DNA from 2 places in the Holdemanella sp. genome. Region 1 is predicted to be linked to the other one. Evidence: a T-box and tRNA genes for the amino acid it is inferred to sense, from the RefSeq annotation. Region 1 holds a T-box; the other holds one or more tRNA genes.
What was found. The T-box of region 1 lies ahead of alaS (alanine--tRNA ligase). A T-box ahead of a tRNA ligase gene usually reads a tRNA of that ligase, here a tRNA-Ala.
Positions count from the first base shown of each region.

Region 2: it has a tRNA-Ala gene. The T-box ahead of alaS (alanine--tRNA ligase) is inferred to sense a tRNA for this amino acid. The anticodon was not compared.

Region 1 covers NZ_DBMEXE010000066.1:310-7,364, reverse strand. The annotation lists gene ACZQCL_RS04575 (hypothetical protein) at 1-7, opposite strand, end outside; gene alaS (alanine--tRNA ligase) at 52-2,682, opposite strand; T-box leader at 2,717-2,914, opposite strand; gene ACZQCL_RS04565 (aminotransferase-like domain-containing protein) at 2,924-4,204, opposite strand; gene ACZQCL_RS04560 (ECF transporter S component) at 4,299-4,796, shown strand; gene ACZQCL_RS04555 (sortase) at 4,825-5,385, opposite strand; gene ACZQCL_RS04550 (Cna B-type domain-containing protein) at 5,367-6,146, opposite strand; gene ACZQCL_RS04545 (class C sortase) at 6,127-6,957, opposite strand; partial or broken gene ACZQCL_RS04540 (prealbumin-like fold domain-containing protein) at 6,994-7,055, opposite strand, start outside.
Region 2 covers NZ_DBMEXE010000006.1:8,182-20,180, forward strand. The annotation lists gene uvrB (excinuclease ABC subunit UvrB) at 1-1,447, opposite strand, end outside; gene ACZQCL_RS00745 (S41 family peptidase) at 1,496-2,911, opposite strand; gene ftsX (permease-like cell division protein FtsX) at 3,008-3,910, opposite strand; gene ftsE (cell division ATP-binding protein FtsE) at 3,907-4,593, opposite strand; gene ACZQCL_RS00760 (murein hydrolase activator EnvC family protein) at 4,604-5,968, opposite strand; gene ftsX (permease-like cell division protein FtsX) at 5,965-6,867, opposite strand; gene ACZQCL_RS00770 (iron-containing alcohol dehydrogenase family protein) at 7,007-8,089, opposite strand; gene ACZQCL_RS00775 (YkvI family membrane protein) at 8,076-9,227, opposite strand; T-box leader at 9,296-9,534, opposite strand; gene ACZQCL_RS00780 (methylated-DNA--[protein]-cysteine S-methyltransferase) at 9,898-10,377, opposite strand; tRNA gene ACZQCL_RS00785 (tRNA-Ala) at 10,433-10,508, opposite strand; tRNA gene ACZQCL_RS00790 (tRNA-Ile) at 10,523-10,599, opposite strand; partial or broken gene ACZQCL_RS00795 (DUF2130 domain-containing protein) at 10,746-11,999, shown strand, end outside.

The sequences.
Region 1 (7,055 bases):
TTTTCATACACCAAAAAAATAAGGGTACACATACGCATACCCTAATATCTACTATAAACTTTTCAACTCTTCTGTGATTGCATTGATTGCTTCATCAACCTTAGAAGCATCCTTACCACCGGCTTGAGCCATATCTGGCTTTCCACCACCATTACCAGAACAGATTTGAGCCGCTTTCTTAACCAATTGACCCGCATGTACACCAGCCTTAACAGCCTCTTTACCTGCACCAGATACAAAGACAACCTTTTCTCCATTTGTGTTAACGAAGAATACAACCATCTTGTCATCACTAGCCTTTAAGTTAGAAACAATATCCTTCAATGCACCTGCATCCATTCCAGAAACGGATTTAATCAATACATTTACTTTTCCAAAATCTTTAGCCTCAGTAGCCCACTCTTTAGACTTCAATGTAAAGATTTGGTTCTTCAAGTTATCGATTTCCTTTTGCATATCATGCATAGTCTTATAAGCAGCCTCAACCTTTGTATCAATATTCTTAATACCCTTTTGTTTAGCACTATCCGCAATATTTTCCAACATATTGTGTTCTTGTGCAAAATCCTCATAAGCCGCAAACTTAGTCTTAGCCGTAATACGACGAGAATCTGAACCAATACTTTCCTCACTAATGATCTTGCATAGACCAATCTGAGCCGTATTTTCTACGTGACATCCAGCACAGAATTCCTTAGATACATCACCCATTGTTACAACACGAACTGTATCTCCATACTTCTCATCAAATAATGCAGTGGCACCAGACTTCTTAGCCTCTTCAATAGGCATAACCTCTTTCGTTACTGGATAAGCTGCACTAATATATTCATTCACAATACGTTCTACTTCAGCCAATTGTTCAGCCGTAACCTTTTCATAGTGATTGAAGTCAAAACGCAAATATTCAGGACAATTATAAGAACCAGCCTGGTGAATATGATCACCCAATACCTTAACTAAAGCCGACTGCAACAAGTGTGTACAAGAGTGGTTCGCTGTAGTTGCCAAACGATCTTTGACATTGACTTCACCATGTAAAGACATACCCTTTTCTAATACACCACTATTGATTTTAACTGTATGAATATGCTGTTTATTACGAGTCTTTTGAACATCCAATACTTCAACCTCTACACCATCAGCCGTAAACATTCCCTTATCAGCAACCTGTCCACCACTTTCGGCATAGAAACAAGTTTCATCTAAAATGATCATACCTTCGTCTTCTAAAGAATCAACCATCTTACCCTCAGCATTAAATAACGCAATGATCTTACCATCACAAGATAAGTGATCATAACCAATAAATTCACTAGGCTCATTGAAGTTCATCAATTCTTCATTTTGAGACGCAAAAGAATCCTTTACATTACGCGCATTACGAGCACGCTCTTTTTGTTTGTTCATTTCTGCATCAAACTCATCACGACTTACACGGATTCCACTTTCCTCGGCAATTTCTTGTGTTAATTCAAATGGGAATCCATATGTATCATACAATTTGAAGACAACTTCACCACTAAGCTTACCATCCTTAGCCTTGCTGATTTCTTCGTCTAGTAAAGCCTGACCAACCTTTAAAGTCTTCTTGAAAGTTTCTTCTTCCACCTTAATCAACTTCTGGTTGAACGCAACATGCTCCTGCAAATAAGGATAGAAATCCTCCATTAAATCCGCAACAACAGGAACTAGTTTATATAAGAATGGTTCATCCAAACCTAATTTTAAACCATAACGAACTGCACGACGAAGTACACGACGAAGTACATATCCACGACCACTATTTGAGAAGTTAGCACCATCACTCAACGCAAAAGTCACTGTACGAACGTGGTCCGCAACAACACGGTAAGCCATCTTATATTCACCTTCATAAGGATGTTTTGCCATAGCTTCTGTTGCACGAATAATAGGCAAGAATAAATCCGTATCGAAGTTTGTTTCTCCATCCTGAACTAAGGCAACCAAACGCTCAAGACCCATACCTGTATCAATGTTCTTCTGAGGAAGTTCCTTATAATCTTTACGATCAATACTTGGATCACAATCATATTGAGAGAATACAACATTCCATACTTCTACATAACGATCATTTTCCATTTCATCAAAGAATAATTTTTCTCCCAATCCCTCAGGATCATATTTTTCTCCACGATCAAAGAAAATTTCACTGTCAGGTCCACCAGGTCCCTTACCAATTTCCCAAAAGTTATCATCAGTCTTTAAAATATGACTAGGATCTACACCACAAATTGTAGTCCATACTTCATAAGCACGCGCATCATCTGTATATACAGACACATACAATCTGTCCTTATCAATACCCATCCATTCTTCGCTTGTTAAAAATTCCCACGCAAACTGAATCGCCTCATCCTTGAAATAATCTCCAATTGAGAAGTTTCCTAACATTTCAAAGAATGTGTGGTGACGAGCCGTACGACCCACATTTTCAATATCATTTGTACGAATTGATTTCTGCGCATTCGCAATACGATTTGAAGCCGGTTTTTCACTACCATCAAAATATTTCTTCAAAGCCGCAACACCCGCATTGATCCATAATAATGTTGGGTCATTGTGCGGAATCAAACTTGCGCCCGGCTCAATCATATGCCCTTTAGATTTAAAATAATCCAAGAACATCTGACGAATCTGATTACCAGTTAATTGTTTCATCTTTTCTTTCCTCCAATAAAAAAACGCTCCTATTTCTAGGAACGTATAATTACGCGGTACCATCCTAGTTCATTTTTCAAAATCGAAAAATGCCCTCAATTCACTCGTTAACGCCGACTACGTTTCAACTCCAAAGTAGCTTCAAACTAAAAGACTCGAAGAGCTTTCACCAAACGCCCTCTCTCTATACACAAGAACTTTTAATTCTACTTATCTTCTTCACTGTCGAATCGATAAAATTTTAACACTCTTTCCATATTTCTGCAAGACGAATCACACCATCTAACATCAATTCTTTACTCATACTCGCAAAAGACAATCCAATACGCCCATTTGAAATACTAATTGCGACACCATTCGATTCACACAAATCTCTAAAACGAGATACATCCACATCTAAATTTAACCAATACGCCATATACGTCTCATCCAAAATATACGAACAACCCATATACGTATCAATCAATTTCTTTAAATACAAATGCTTCTCCTTATACTCACGAACAAGCTTTCTTAAATGCTTCTGCAAATACCCATCCACAATATACTGCGTAAAAGCCACCTGCTCAATTTTACTCGTCGTTGGACCAAAATAAGAAGCACTATACTTACGCATATACTCCTCATTTAAAATCATATACCCAATACGAAGACTCGGTAATAATAGTCTTGAAAACGAAGAAAAATAAATCACATTCTTACTTTTTGAACACAACGAAGTCTTGATTTTAGAAGCATACACAAGCTCCCCATTATAATCATCCTCAAGAATCAAAACATTCTCTAAAGAAACCAATTCTTCACGAACCCTTTCACTCATAGACTGCCTATCCGACGTAAAACAAGTCGTATTCACATAGACAACATCCACATGCAATCTTTGAATATCCCTCACAAAAGAAGTTGGATTTAAATATTCAACATGAAAACCATACGATAAAAATACCTGCTTAGCCTGATCATCCACTAATGTACTTAAACCAATCACCTTTGACTTATCCAACATCCCACAAAATATATACAACAAAGACTGATAGTTTGAACCAATCACCATCTGCTCAGGAAAACACAAAATATTCCGATTCTGATACACATACTTACATAGAGCCTGCCTTAATCCATACTCACCCTGCGCTAAACCATAACTTGACATCAAACGCTTATCATTCAAAACACCCTTCATATATCGTTTCCAAATCGTCGTTTCAAACGAATCAAAAGAAACCGACTGAATCCGAAAATCATAATCATACGATTTTTCTTTATGACTCGAAGAATAATCCAGGATTTCCTGATGCAGTAAGATACGCTCCGGATTCATACTCACCACATACCCCACTTTTTCTTGACTCGAAATAAATCCATCCAACACCAATTTATTATACGCATTTTCCACCGTAGTCTTAGACACATTCATCTTCTTTACACATTCACGAATCGAATCCACACGATCCCCATACTTTAAGATCCCAGAAAGTATCGACTCCTTATACAAATCATAAATTACTTGATATTTCTTCATGCAACTGTCCCCTAATTATTTTTTATAATTGTATATTTTTTTATATACAGAAACAAGTATAATAGTCACTAAGTTACAGAAAGAAGGAAAGATTATGAAAAACAAACAAACATACGAAATCGTACTAACCGGACTAGGTATGGCACTCGTATTTGTCGCAACCATGTTCATCAAAGTACCAAACGCATTAGACGGATACTTCAATCTAGGAGACGGATTTATCCTATTATTCGCAAGCTTTTTAAATCCATTTGAAAGCTTCTTGATTGGAGGCTTAGGAAGTGCACTAGCCGATGTAGCCGGAGGATACGGACACTACTTCTTCTTTACCCTAATCATCAAAGGACTAGAAGCTATCGTAGTATCCCTACTTATGAAAAACTACTCTAAACCCAAACAAATCTCAAGCTACGTATTAGGATCTGTCATCATGGTATTTGGATACTTCATTGCCAAATACATATTAAAAGGAAGCTGGATCGTAGCCGCAAGTGAAATTCCAGCCAACGTAGTCCAAGGAGCTGCAGGTATTGTGATCGCATTAGTTGCTTATCCAATGGTAAAGAAAATCGTACAAGATAAATTAAATTAAAAGAGAAATCAAAATCGATTTCTCTTTTTTATTTACAACGAACTGTTACTCTATTTTTCGCATCCAAAGTACACGTAAATAAAGTTAAAGGATAATCCGAAGAAGTCATATCCTCAGCACTATCCGGCGTTAAAGTTTCAATTAAAACAACACGATATTCAAACTGATTTCCAAGTGCATCCGTAAATACGACCTTACTACCCGGATCTAAACTATGAATTCTTCCAAAATGAAACCAAGAATTATGTGCCGCAATCACCATATTCCCTTTATATACACTGCCCGAATATCGACAAGGCGCCAATTTCATCAAATCATACGTAAACTCACTCGTAACCGGAAGCTTAATGTCCAAAGAAGGAATCTCAATCGTTCCAATACAAGATAAACCATCCAGTTCTACTTCCGGCATATCCATATCTGGATCAATCCATATATCTGGATCCAAATCATTCTTTAAATTATAGGCAACCAATATATCTTCTTCACTCTTTCTAGCCCGAAATGTATCATACACATTAAACAAAGTAAGTCCCAAGGCAAGTACAATACAGATACAGCCAATATATTTTAGAACTTGCTTACGCATATACATCCAAGTCCCACAAACAATAATACAGGTACAGGCCACCACAATTGACCCGTCAAAGGAAGATTTGATTCCGATTTCTTAGAATCCACAACCTTATTCAAACTATTCTTTAACACAATATGATTCCCTTCTCGATAAGAACTTACACTATATCCAGAAGGAACACTTGTCTCAACACAACTCCATCTCATATCACCCGACAAATCATTCCAAGCATATGTCCAATGATTTTCTTCACTTAATACCTGATGATCTACGACCTTGCCATCCCCAAGTAAATCTACACCAATAAAACTCGGACGATTCTTCTTGACATCATCCTTCCATACTTTTTGAACACGCAAAGAAGTCGTTTCAACTCTAGACTCATACTTTAATTCAACATCACAATCTTTATCCACATAAACAACAGAAACCGACATCGTATAATCCGCATGATCTAAAGCCTTCACTAAATAAACACCTTTAGTTAAATGAGAAAATAAAGCCTTACCATCTGAATCTGACTTAACTTCATCATCCCATTCAATATTGTCACGATCAATATAATCGCCAAGAATATTCCAATCCTGTGAAACCGAATAGGATTTAAAAGCACCTACCAAATTATAATCCGCATCCGCCACACGATATAAGCGAACATCTATATTTGAAGCTGGACAAGTCACTGTTAAACTCGAATAATCATTTGCGAAGACAGGAGTACATACAAGAACAAAAAGAAATATACACAATACACTACGAATTATTTTTTTCATGTCCTTTTAACCTCCATATCTTCGAAATAATAATACCAACCAATAATAATACAACACCAACACAAGAAGCCACCACTAAAGTATCCACCCTAGCTGCATCTGAAGTAATATTTGATTCATCATACAAACGATCCACCACACGATGACCACGAACCATCAAACGCTGCGTATTAATACCATACGGCGTACACGTAAGTAACGTACAAAGATCTTTACCTTTTTCAATCTCTAAAGGACCATAATCCTCAGGCTCTACAACCGAAATCTTATCCACCTCATACGCCAAAACCTTGCCATACACATGCAGATAAAATAAATCCCCCTTTTCAAGACGATCAATATCCGTAAACAAACGAGCACTCGGAAGCCCTCTATGACCAGAAATAACACAATGCGTACTACTACCACCAACAGGAAGTGAAGAACCCTCTAAATGACCAACACCCACCTGTAATACAGAATCATCCACACTATGATAAATAGCTAGCTTACAACGAATCTCAGGTATTGTGATATATCCCATCATACCCGTACCATCCGCATTTAATAGGCTTTTATATAAGCTAAGTTCTGAATCATCAGGCGTAAAACGACCACTGTTAGAAACCAACCCTGAATTATAGGAAATAGCTGAGTCTATCGCAGCCTGCCTATCCTGATCATCCATCTTAGCTAAAGTATCCGTATAATTAGCAACAACAGCCGTTTGATGTTTAGAATTCCAATAATTGCTCACCGTTGGATACAACAATAAGGAAAGGCCCGCAATAAAAACAAGTATCGCAATTATAGTTGAAATATGTTTTCTCATCTCACAACCCTCTCCCTATCATTAATCGAAAATATATTATTTATTCTTAACTCTTCTTTTTGTAGCTAATACAACACCAGAACCCAATACAAGTACAG
Region 2 (11,999 bases), on a different contig from region 1:
TCGTTGTAACTTCATGGTGTAGCCACGCTACTTTTAAATCCAAATTCTTTAAATAGGAAGTTAAATCTTCGGCCATACGAACCGTTAGCGTCGTAATTAGAGTTCTTTCATGTTTTTCAATGCGCTCCTTGATTTCATCTACTAAGTCATCAATTTGACCTTCAATAGGACGCACTTCGACTTCCGGATCTAAAAGACCTGTTGGACGAATGATTTGTTCAACAATTTCCCCATGCGTTTGATCCAGTTCGTAATCTCCTGGTGTTGCGGATACAAAGATGGCATTTTTAATCAACCCCTCAAATTCATTAAAACGCAAAGGTCGATTATCTAAAGCACTTGGAAGTCTAAAGCCATAATCTACCAATATTTGTTTTCTTGCGCGGTCTCCATTATACATGCCACGAATTTGTGGTAACGAAACATGGCTTTCATCTACTACAAGTAAAAAATCGTCTGGGAAATAATCAAATAGTGTATAAGGTCTTTCACCTGGTTTTCTGCCATCAATATGCCTTGAATAGTTTTCAATACCTGGGCATACGCCAAATTCTCTTAATGCTTCTATATCGTAGCGACATCGTTGTTCCAAACGCTCTTTTTCTAATGGTTTACCCTGCTCATCAAAATAAGCCAATCTTTCATCCAATTCTTCTTGAATTGTGTCTGCTGCATGATTGATGATATCCATACTTGACGCATAGCCGTTAGCTGGATAAATAATATATAACTGATAAGACTGATTGACATGTCCTGTTACTGGATCGACTTCACAGATTCTTTCCACTTCATCATCAAACATTTCAATACGAATTAAATAACGATCCGTATGCCCTGGTGTAATTTCAATGACATCCCCACGTACTCTAAAAGTTCCTCTTAATGGATCTGTATCATTACGCTTATATTGTTGATGTACCAATGCCAGCATCAATTCATTTCTTTCAATGATCTGTCCACTTCTTAAAGTAAAGATCATATGACGATATTGTTCTGGATTACTAGCACCATAAATAGAGGCAACACTAGCTACAATAATCGTATCTCTTCGTTCTAAAACACTATTTACAGCTGCCATTCTAAGCATATCCAATTCTTCATTGGTCTTTGTGTTTTTGTCAATATATGTATCTGTTTTTGGCAAATAGGCTTCTGGCTGGTAATAATCAAAATAAGAGACGAAATATTCCACACGATTATGTGGAAAAAATTCTTTAAATTCAGAATACAACTGTCCCGCCAAAGTTTTATTATGTGCAAACACCAAGGTTGGTCGATTCACTTGGGCAATCACATTCGAAATTGTAAATGTTTTTCCAGTTCCTGTAGCTCCCAACAATACTTGAAACTTTTTATCTTCTTTTAAACCAGAAACCAATTCCCTAATAGCTTCTGGCTGATCTCCACTCGGTTTATATTCAGATACTAATTCAAACTGATTTTCCATATGCTCACATCCTTCACATATATATAATACACAAAAGTAAGTTTATACTTACTTTTGTGCCTCTTCTATCGCTTTTTGTCTTTGCGTATCATCACTTGGTGTTTCATTCATCTTCAACAATACTTTTTCCATCAAAAGATCCCACGTCTTTTTATCACAATCTCCCGTTACTTCTAAACGATTGTCCTGTTGAAAACTTGCCAAAGCTTGAGAGCTGGTATTTGAAAAATATGTATCTGTTCGATCCACATCATATCCTAAATACTTCAGATATACTTGTAAAGCTTGGGCATTATCATCCACGCTGTCTTTTTTGATGACATCCTTTTTCTTGACTTTATAATAGGACGTTGTCTTCACTTCTCCAAGTTTTACTTCAACATCTGGTTTAAAACCCTTCTTGTTGATGCTTGTACCTTTTGGCGTATACCAACGTGCCACTGTATACTTAAAACTTGTTCCATCTGAGAATGGTACTGTAACTTGTTCGGTACCTTTACCGTAAGATGTTGTTCCTACTGTAGTCACTGTATCCCCTAAATTATCTTTTAAAGCACCAATCAAAACTTCGGCTGCACTTGCCGTATTTTCATTTTGTAGAACAACAATCTTGTCCATTTTGACTTGATTGAATTCATCTTTTGTCATTTGTTTAGTGAACTTGCCATCTTTATCTTTTTCCTTGAAGACAACTGACTTTTTCGAAATCAAAGAACTCGAAATTTCCAATGCCGCATTTAAATAGCCGCCACCATTATTACGTAAATCTAAGACCAACTTTTTAATTCCCGCTTCTTGTAGGCGAGACATTGCCTTTGAGAAATCTTTGCCACTATTTTCTGAGAAACTCGTTAGAACAATTTCTCCATAATCTTCGTATACGTTACATACGACCGTTGAATCAAAAGTACCTGGAATCAAATTTGTCGTATATTCTTTTCCATCACGAAGATATTTTGTCTTAACATTCTGCCCTTCATGCGCCTTAATATATTTAATGATTGTATCTGAATCATTTTCACTACATTTTAAATCATCTAATGAAATAATTTCATCTTGGGGTTTTAAGCCTTTCTTATCCGCTGTTGAATTGATGTATACGTTGGATACAACGAAGTTTTTATTTTCATTTAAATAAAAGGAGATTCCTAATCCTACATTACTTCCTTCAAGACTGCTCGAAAAGGCTTTGGCTTGTTCTAAGTCAAAATAGTTTGTATGAGCATCTTGATCTAGAGTTGTCATTCCATCAATAGCTTGTTCCATAAGTTTGGAATCCAAGTTTTTGATTTTATTCGAATAATACCAATCTGAATTCAAAATTGAATAAATGGTATCAAATTTTTCTTGTTCTTTACTATTTCCTGTCGTTTTTTTATTTAAAATAACTGGTACACTTATGCCTGCGCCAAAACATGCAATGCATAGTAGTGTAATCAATATTGTTTGACTTTTTTTTCTCATAAGCTCATCCTGTTCTAAAACAAAATGGGACGAATCATTCGCCCCAATAATTCCATATAGAAAGTATACGAAACAATCCTTTATTCTGCAATGTTTTTATCGTTTCATTTTCAAATATTTTCTTGCCGCAAACAAGGATGCGAGCCCACCAATCAAAGCTCCTGCAAGAATGATAGAGAGTCCTACTTGAAAGCTGATTGTACTTGGTTTAAATAGGGCAAACATAGGTGTGAATAGTTTTCCGTCTAAACTTTCGTACAGCTTTTCATATCCAAAATGCACCAATAAATATGGAACGATAGATCCAAGTAGTCCAATAAAAATACCTTTGACAATGAATGGATTACTGATGAAACCATTCGTTGCACCTACTGTACGCATAATAATGATTTCATCACTTCTTGAATCAATTGTCGTTCGAATCGTGTTATAAATCAAATATAAAGACAATAGAATCAATAAAGCAACAATGCCTAAACCAATCTTTTGAATCATATTCAACATGTCTACTAAGCTTGTAACGCTGTCTCCTCCAAAAGCCGTGCTGGATACGCCATCAATTTTTTGAATCTGCGCACTTGTTTTACGGATAGAAGAAGCATTCTTTACATAAACAAAGAAAGCATTGGATAAAGGATTTGTTTCTCCTCGATAGGCTTTAAAAGCATCTCCCTTTTCTTTGATCATAAGTTCAAGTTCATCATCTTTAGAGGATACTTCTACCTTTGAAACATTCTTTAATTTAGATATTTCACTCTGAATACTTGATATAGCTGTTTCATCATCAATATCCTCATTTAAAATAACGTGAATACTCAAATCTTTTTGAACATCATTCGAAAAATAATTAACGTGTAATCCAATAATCAATATCGAACCAATCAAAAGTAGGGTAATGCCAATGGCACTAATGGCAGAAAAGCACAACATAATATGTCTTTTCATTTGGAGAAAGGCATACTTCAATTCGTATAAAAAAGTACGTAAACCTTTCATCATAAACTCTTATACCCACCTTTATTCGAATCGTGAATCACATATCCTTTGTCTAACATAATCGTACGTTTTTTAAAGCGGTCAACCAATACTTTATCATGTGTAACCATCATGATTGTTGTATCTAGTTTTTGGTTGATCTTTTCTAATAATGAAATAATTTCTAAACTCTTTTCGGGATCTAGATTTCCTGTTGGTTCATCCGCAATCAAAACTTTTGGTTTATTCGCAATGGCACGGCCAATCGTTACACGCTGTTGTTGTCCTCCAGATAATTCGTCTGGATAACTTCTAGCCTTTTCTTTCAAATCAACAAGCTCTAATACTTCCATTACACGTTTACGAATATGTTTGCGTGGCATACCCACAACTTCTAGGGCAAAGGCAATATTTTCAAAGACAGTTAATTTTGGAAGTAAACGATAATCTTGAAATACGCAGCCAACATTACGTCTATAGTACGGAACTTTTCTATGTTTTAAAGCCCCTACATTAATACCATCTACAATAACTGTACCTTCATCTGGAACTTCTTCTCCATTTAGCACTTTGATCAATGTAGATTTACCAGAACCTGTGGCTCCAATCACATAAACAAATTCACCTTTATCAATATGTAAATTGACATGATTTAAAGCATGTACTCCATTGGGATATGCTTTTGAAACATCTTTTAAATCAATCATAATGTTCCTCCTAACTAAAGAACTTTTCTGGTCTTTCCCTGCAAGGCGCTGCTTTACCAGCTTCACAAGAAGTACCTGTGCCTGACCAGCCTGTTCCCCACGCAAAATCAGCACCCGCACTAAAACGAGCTACCGCATCACTTACAGACATTGAACCTAGATTATAGACTTCAACATGTGTATGTGGCCCACTTGAATTTCCTGAATTTCCCGATAATGCGATTGCTTGTCCTTGTGAAACGCTTTGTCCTGCACTTACGTAGATTGTTTGCGACAAGTGACAGAAACTTACGGCATAAAGTGTATCGTTCACATTACACAACATTTCTATTGTGTTTCCACCACCATAAGGATATCCTGACCAGTTACCCAAATAGCCTGAGTTGCTTCCTACAGGGGCTGCGGCATATAAAATAACACCACTTGCCGGAGCTACTACAGTTGTACCAATTGGAGCTGCCCAATCTAGTCCCAAGTGCATGCCTCCACCAGGATATGCCCATGTACCTGCACTTTTACTTCCACCTTGTACAGGATGTATAAATCCAGATACGGATTCAATCGATCCTGAGAAGTTTGTTGAAATCACAAAGTCTCGAATGCTATTCATGTCCACTTGTGCGGAACGTTTCTGTGCTTCTAATTCTGTAATTTTTTTCTGATATTCTTCAACCAGTTTATTATAAGATTCCTCTAATTCACTGGCCTGCTGTTTTTGCGATTCTAATTCTGCCTTTTGACTTTTTGCGTCTTCATCTAAACGTTTTTGTTCATCTTGCTGCAAAACAAGTTCTTTCTTTAATTTATTTAACTTTTTAATTTGCGACTGATCATCTTCTGTGATTCTTTCAACTCCAGAAATACGACGAAGCATATCACTTAAACTATCCGATCCCATGATCAAGTCTATAATCATATTGGTTCCAATCGTTGTTTGTTCATTTTTCATACGATTTTCGATTTGTGCATTCCAAGCATCAATTTCAGCTTGTTTTGCCTGAATCTTCTCTTCCAATTCTTTAATGTTGTTTTCGATCAATTCAATCGATTTTTCTTTTTCACTTATCTGCGTTTGTAGATTGGAAACCAATTCTTTTTGTTCCTTGGCAAGCTGCTCCATTTTTGTCGTATCACTCTGCAAAGAAGCGATGCTTGAAGTATAAGTTTCAATACTGTTTTGCAGGCTTTGTTTACGATTCTTCTGATATTCCTGAAATCCCTGACAAGCTTTTACGCCAGCTTGTGAAGTTTGTGCCTGACTACACTTGGCATACCAGGCTTCTGTATCCGAATAGTCTTCTGCTGAAACAGGCATGATTAATGAGCAGGCCATAGCTAAACTTAGAAAACCTGCATATAATTTATATTTTCTCATCGTGTCCACCTCAAATATTTTCTAACGGCTAAATAACTTCCTAGCATTCCTACAACCATTCCAATCAAAAGAATGCCGCCTGAAGTACACAATACAAATGGATATGGTTTCAGCATACTCATCATGTCACTAAAAAACATACCATTCATTACGTGGTAAAGTCCTGTATAGCCAAATATACAAATCAAAACAGGGCCTAATGCACCCCAAAAGCCGATAAAGATTCCTTCTAATACAAACGGTAAAGAAATATACCAGTTATAGGCACCAACTGTTCGCATGATCGCAATCTCATCTTTTCGTACTAAAATTGTCATTTTAATAGTATTTCGAATCAAGAATACGGCAATCAAAACCATCAATCCTACAAAGACACTTCCCCATACACGGATATTTTTAAACAGTTGAATCATCGTGTTGATAGCACTACCTCCATATGTAGCTTGAACAACACCATCCATTTTTGAAATTTTCTTTGTCACTTTTGAAATTTTTGTGTTGTCTTTTAATTCCACATTCAAAACGTCATATAAAGGGTTCTTGTCCTCTCCCTTATATTGTTTAAACATCGCCCCATTTTCTTTGATCAACGCATCCAATTCCTCTTCTTTACTTGAATACGTTACTTTTTTTACGGAAGCAAGAGATGAAATTGAATCGGATAATTCACTAATTTCTTCATATTCTAGTGTTGGATTTAAAGAGACTTGAATCATAAATTCATTTTCAATTTGACTCGTAAATCCTCCGACATTCATATATATCACAAATATAAACAAAGCCATTAATAAAGCAATGCCAATCGATACAATGGAAGAAAAGGTCATCGAGAAATGACGGTGCATATCTTTATTGGCACTGCGTACTAGTCTTGGTAAACTCTTAAAAAACAGTAACATTTTTATCACCTACATCACCAATTATAACATACCTATCAAATCAGCCTACAAATCACAAAATTTCACATACACCTTCATTCTAATCCTTTCATGTGAAAACAATATTAAAACAGAAAAAAAAGATCGATTTCTCGATCTCTTATAAACTTTGACCTACTGCATCTGCCTTTTTAATAGCGGTAATAAACTCTTCTTTTGTGAATGGGAAAGGTGCATTTTTCCACTCATTTGTTTTTGTAGCCGCTTCAGTCAAAGCTTCCAAATGGCTTTCATCCAAGTCCACATCCGCTAAAGTCACTGGTAAGCCGATTGATTTATTGAATTTTGCCATTTTCATTAAATTTTCTTCATCTTTGGCATATGCATACAATACTAATACGCCAAAGGATACAACTTCACCATGTAGGTGGTGTCCATCACGTGCAATTGAGCAACTACCATTATAGAAGGCATGCGCAATGCTTGAATTATAATAATATTCTGGTTGGTTTGTTAAGTTTGAAACATATCCAGTGGATACGACAATATCCAAGGCAATAGCTTCGATTGCAGCTGAATTTGTATCATTTTTACAATCTTCCATACCTTGTTTACCATATTCCAACAATGGTGCAGTACAAGTTTTCGCTAATGCCAATCCCATTGTAGCCGTGTGATCTAAAGTCTTTCCTTGTGTTGCGAATTCAACTTCACATTGTTTAGACAACGCATCCCCAATTCCGGCCCAGAAATATTCACTTGGTGCTTTTGCGATAACATCTGGGTTGATAAAGATGTGTGCTGGACAATGAGGATATGAATAGTGGTCCAATGCTCCATTATCATCATATACTACGGCAATAGCTGTAGCGGCCGAACAGTTTGAACAGATTGTTGGAAATGAGAAAACCATTTTGTCATTCATTTCAATGGATGCGGTTTTACAAGTATCGATAGCTTTTCCTCCACCAATCGCAAAGATAACATCGGCTTCTTGTACGTTTGGATTTGAAGTCAATTTATGTACGTTTGTCATAGTACATTCAATACCATATACAATTGAATCTGTAATAATAATATCAGTCTCTTTAATGGCTTCACGAATTCTTGGCTCAGCAGCTGCCAAAGCTCTTTTACCACCAATCAATACAACTTTTTTAACATTGTATTTTTCACATACACCTGGGATTTCGTTGTAACAACTTTCTCCGACTGAATAATTAGACATTTCAATTGTTTTCATAAACTTCTACTCCTTCTTTTACTTCAACACTTTTTGTATGATAATTCTTGTATACACCTACAGTTAAGAATGGAACGATAATGATTGCGATAGCTAAATATCCACAATATCCATATCCATATTTAATAATATTTGTTAATCCGGCTAAAGAAATTGTCATGGATACCACAATAATAAATGCAGATACAATAATTCTTTTCTTCACTGGATTTTCTACATTCTTTAAAACACGAATATTTTCAAAGCGTGCCACAAATCCGAATGTTGTTGTTACTGCTGTAGAAATTAAGCAAAGTAATAAACAAATACCATATACAACAACCATCCAGTTAGCATTCATCGCATTTAAACTTGTCAATGTAGGTAGAGTTGTTTCTCCATAAACACCCTTCCAAGAAATTAACATCAATACACTTAATACTAATGCGACAGCATTCATCACAAATGAGATCCACATTGCTTTTGAACAAGATTTTCGATCTGGTAAAATAGCTCCACATGCTACGATCGTTGGTAATGTCACACATTGAAATCCTGCATATGTAAATGCATTTAAGATGGCTTTAGGCATATTCATAAAACCATTTACAGAAAAGTCATTTGCTAAAATAGCCCCAATATTTTGACCTTTCATGATTCCCATACCATAAATAACAATGGCTGTTACCAAAATAGCCATACCCATATATGTACTTGCCATACGAACTACGTTGGCTCCAAAAATTGTTAAGCAAAGAACAACGATTCCAACCGTAACGACACAAGCATAATAATTAAATCCAAAGTATTGTTGTAATGCACTTGCAGCTCCACTAATAGCTGCTGCAACTGCCATCAAAACCATGATATTAAAGAAAATCTCAAATAAGATTTCCAACTTATCGAATGGATGATATAAGTTTTCAAACAATTCCTTTGCGCTTGCCAAATTTCTCTGATTATACATCACCATGGCTTCTCGCATTGTCAATATCAATAGCAACATAGCTATTATGGCACTCACAATACCAGTCCATCCTATACCTACATAATATGTATTTGCCTGATTTCCTGTGGCAAATCCACCTCCAGCATGTGCTGAGAATAATACGGCGCCTACCGAAAATATCGCCATTTTTCCAACTTTTTGTGCTTTCATACTTTTCCTCCTATAGCGTGCACAACAAGCTAACAAAAAAACCAATCGTTTCTTGCTGCCTGTTAGACAGAAGAGACGAAAGGTTAGAATTACAATACTTCCGCGGTACCACTCTTCTTCATTCATTTAAGAATGCACTCATTTCAGATGCTATCACATCCTGCTTTATTAACGTTAAGCCTACGTCCAAGTCTTATCAACCTGACCACTCCATGGTAAGTTCAAAGTTCCATCTCTTATGTCTTGCACCAACCGACAACTCTCTAACAAAGACTTTCCTTTTACTACTCCATTTCCTTGTGTTTTGTGCGTTTATAATAACACCACATTTTCATTTATGCAAGCATTTTCTTACATTTATTTTCAGTAAATTCAAATCTATATTTTACATCCATCAAAAAAATGGTACATATTACTCATATATACCCTCAATTTCTAATAATTTTTCTTTCTTCTCAATTCCACCTGCATATCCAGTTAAATACCTAATTTGATCCAAACAATCTAAAGATAATTTATATTTTATTATAAAGTTTTAAATTTTCTGTTATAATGTATTTGGCATTGAAAGATAAGAAAGAACCCCTAGGGACTGCAATCCCTAGGGGTTCGCTTTTTTTGAATTTGTCAAATCACAATTTATTTGTGTCTTTTCATATATAATCCAAAATTAAATCTCATTCTTTTTTTCAAATTTTAATAAATATTCTTTTCTTTCGATTCCACCTGCATATCCAGTTAAACTATTATTGGATCCAATCACTCTATGGCAAGGAATCAAAATCGAGATTTTATTATGTCCTACAGCACTTCCCACCGCTTGTGCTGACATTGATGGAGAAATCATTCTTGCGATGTCTTTATATGTCATAGTTTTACCATAGGGTATTTTAAGAAGTAGTTGCCAAACTTTCTTTTGAAACTTTGTTCCAATTAGATGCATTTTAGGCAAAACTTTTGGTTTATTACCACTAAAATAAAGATTTAACCATTCTTTTGTTTCTTTTAAAACAGCCGTTTCTTCTTCAATTGGTTCTTTTAAACCATTCGCATAATATTTTTGATTTTCAAACCAAACGCCAATCAATCCAATTTCATCGGCAGCCAATAACATTTTACCTAATGGTGAATCATAATATTGTATATACATAACCCATCCTTTATACAGAAAAAAAGCCATCCGAAGATGACTTACTTTTTAAAATTGGTGGAGCGTATCGGGATCGAACCGATGACCCCCTGCGTGCAAGGCAGGTGCTCTCCCAGCTGAGCTAACACCCCATATCTTCAGCAAATGGTGGGCCTGAATGGACTTGAACCAACGACCTCACCCTTATCAGGGGTGCGCTCTAACCACCTGAGCTACAGGCCCATTCGCTGAATGCCTATTAAATATACCATGTGATTTTATATTATGCAAGTCTTTTTTTGATTTTTTTTAAATATTATAATTAATCTAGTTTTAGACATAAATATTGTCAGTTAAATGATTATAATCTTTTAAAATGGAGGTACCTTATGAGTCAAATAAAATGTCCCAATTGTGGAACTGTATTTCAGGTGGATGAGAGTCAATATCATGAAATCTTACAACAAGTTCGTAATGAAGAATTTGAAAAAGAATTAAATGAAAGGCAAAAGAATTCAAATCAAGTTATTCAATCTAAATTAGAAAAAGAATATGAATCTAAATTAAGTCAGAAAACTTTAGAAATCAAAGAGCTTCAGGCAAATAAAGAACAAGAAATCATTTCTTTAAAAGAACAATTAAAGTCAACTGAACAAATTATCAAGAGTGAAACTGAAAAGGCTTATCAAGAACAATTAAATAAGAAAGAGCTTGAAATCAAACAGCTACAATCGGATTTTAATCAAAAACAAAATGATAAAGAACAAGAAGTCATTTCATTAAAAGAAAAGTTAGAAGCAAGTACGCAGTTAACGAAAACTGAAACACAAAAAGAATTTCAAGAGCAGTTAAACAAAAAAGATTTGGAGATATCTAAACTCAATGCCAAATTAGAACAGATTCTTTCACAGAATAAAATCAACGAATCTAAGACTGAACAAGAATATAAATTACAGCTGCAGGCAAAGGAAAATGAAATCCAAGCTTTAAAGAGTAACATTTCAAATAATGAAAAGGTATTAAAGGCAAATCTAGAAAATACTTACCAATCTCAATTAAATGAAAAGAACCTTGAAATCCAGTCTTTAAAACAAGATATGGATAAAGCCAAGGTTGAAAACGAATTGAATGTAAAGAGTATTAAACAAGATCTACAGAATCAAATTGAACAGGATAAAATGAAATATCAGCTTCAAGAAAAGAGTTTGCAGGAAAAATACGATACTTTACTACAGACCAAAGATGAGCAGATTGCCTACTATAAAGATTTCAAATTAAAACAGTCTACTAAAATGATTGGTGAATCTTTAGAACAGCATTGTGAAATAGAATTCAATAAACTTCGTGCAACAGGCTTTCAAAATGCATACTTTGAAAAAGACAATGATGCTCGTACAGGATCTAAGGGTGACTATATCTATCGTGAATTAGATGAGAATGGAATTGAAATCATTTCCATTATGTTTGAAATGAAAAACGAAAATGACAAAACGGCTACAAAACATAAGAATGAAGATTTCTTAAAAGAATTAGATAAAGACCGTAATGAAAAGAATTGTGAATATGCTGTTCTTGTTTCTATGTTAGAGCCAGAAAACGAATTATATAACACGGGTATTGTTGATAAATCGCATCGCTATCAA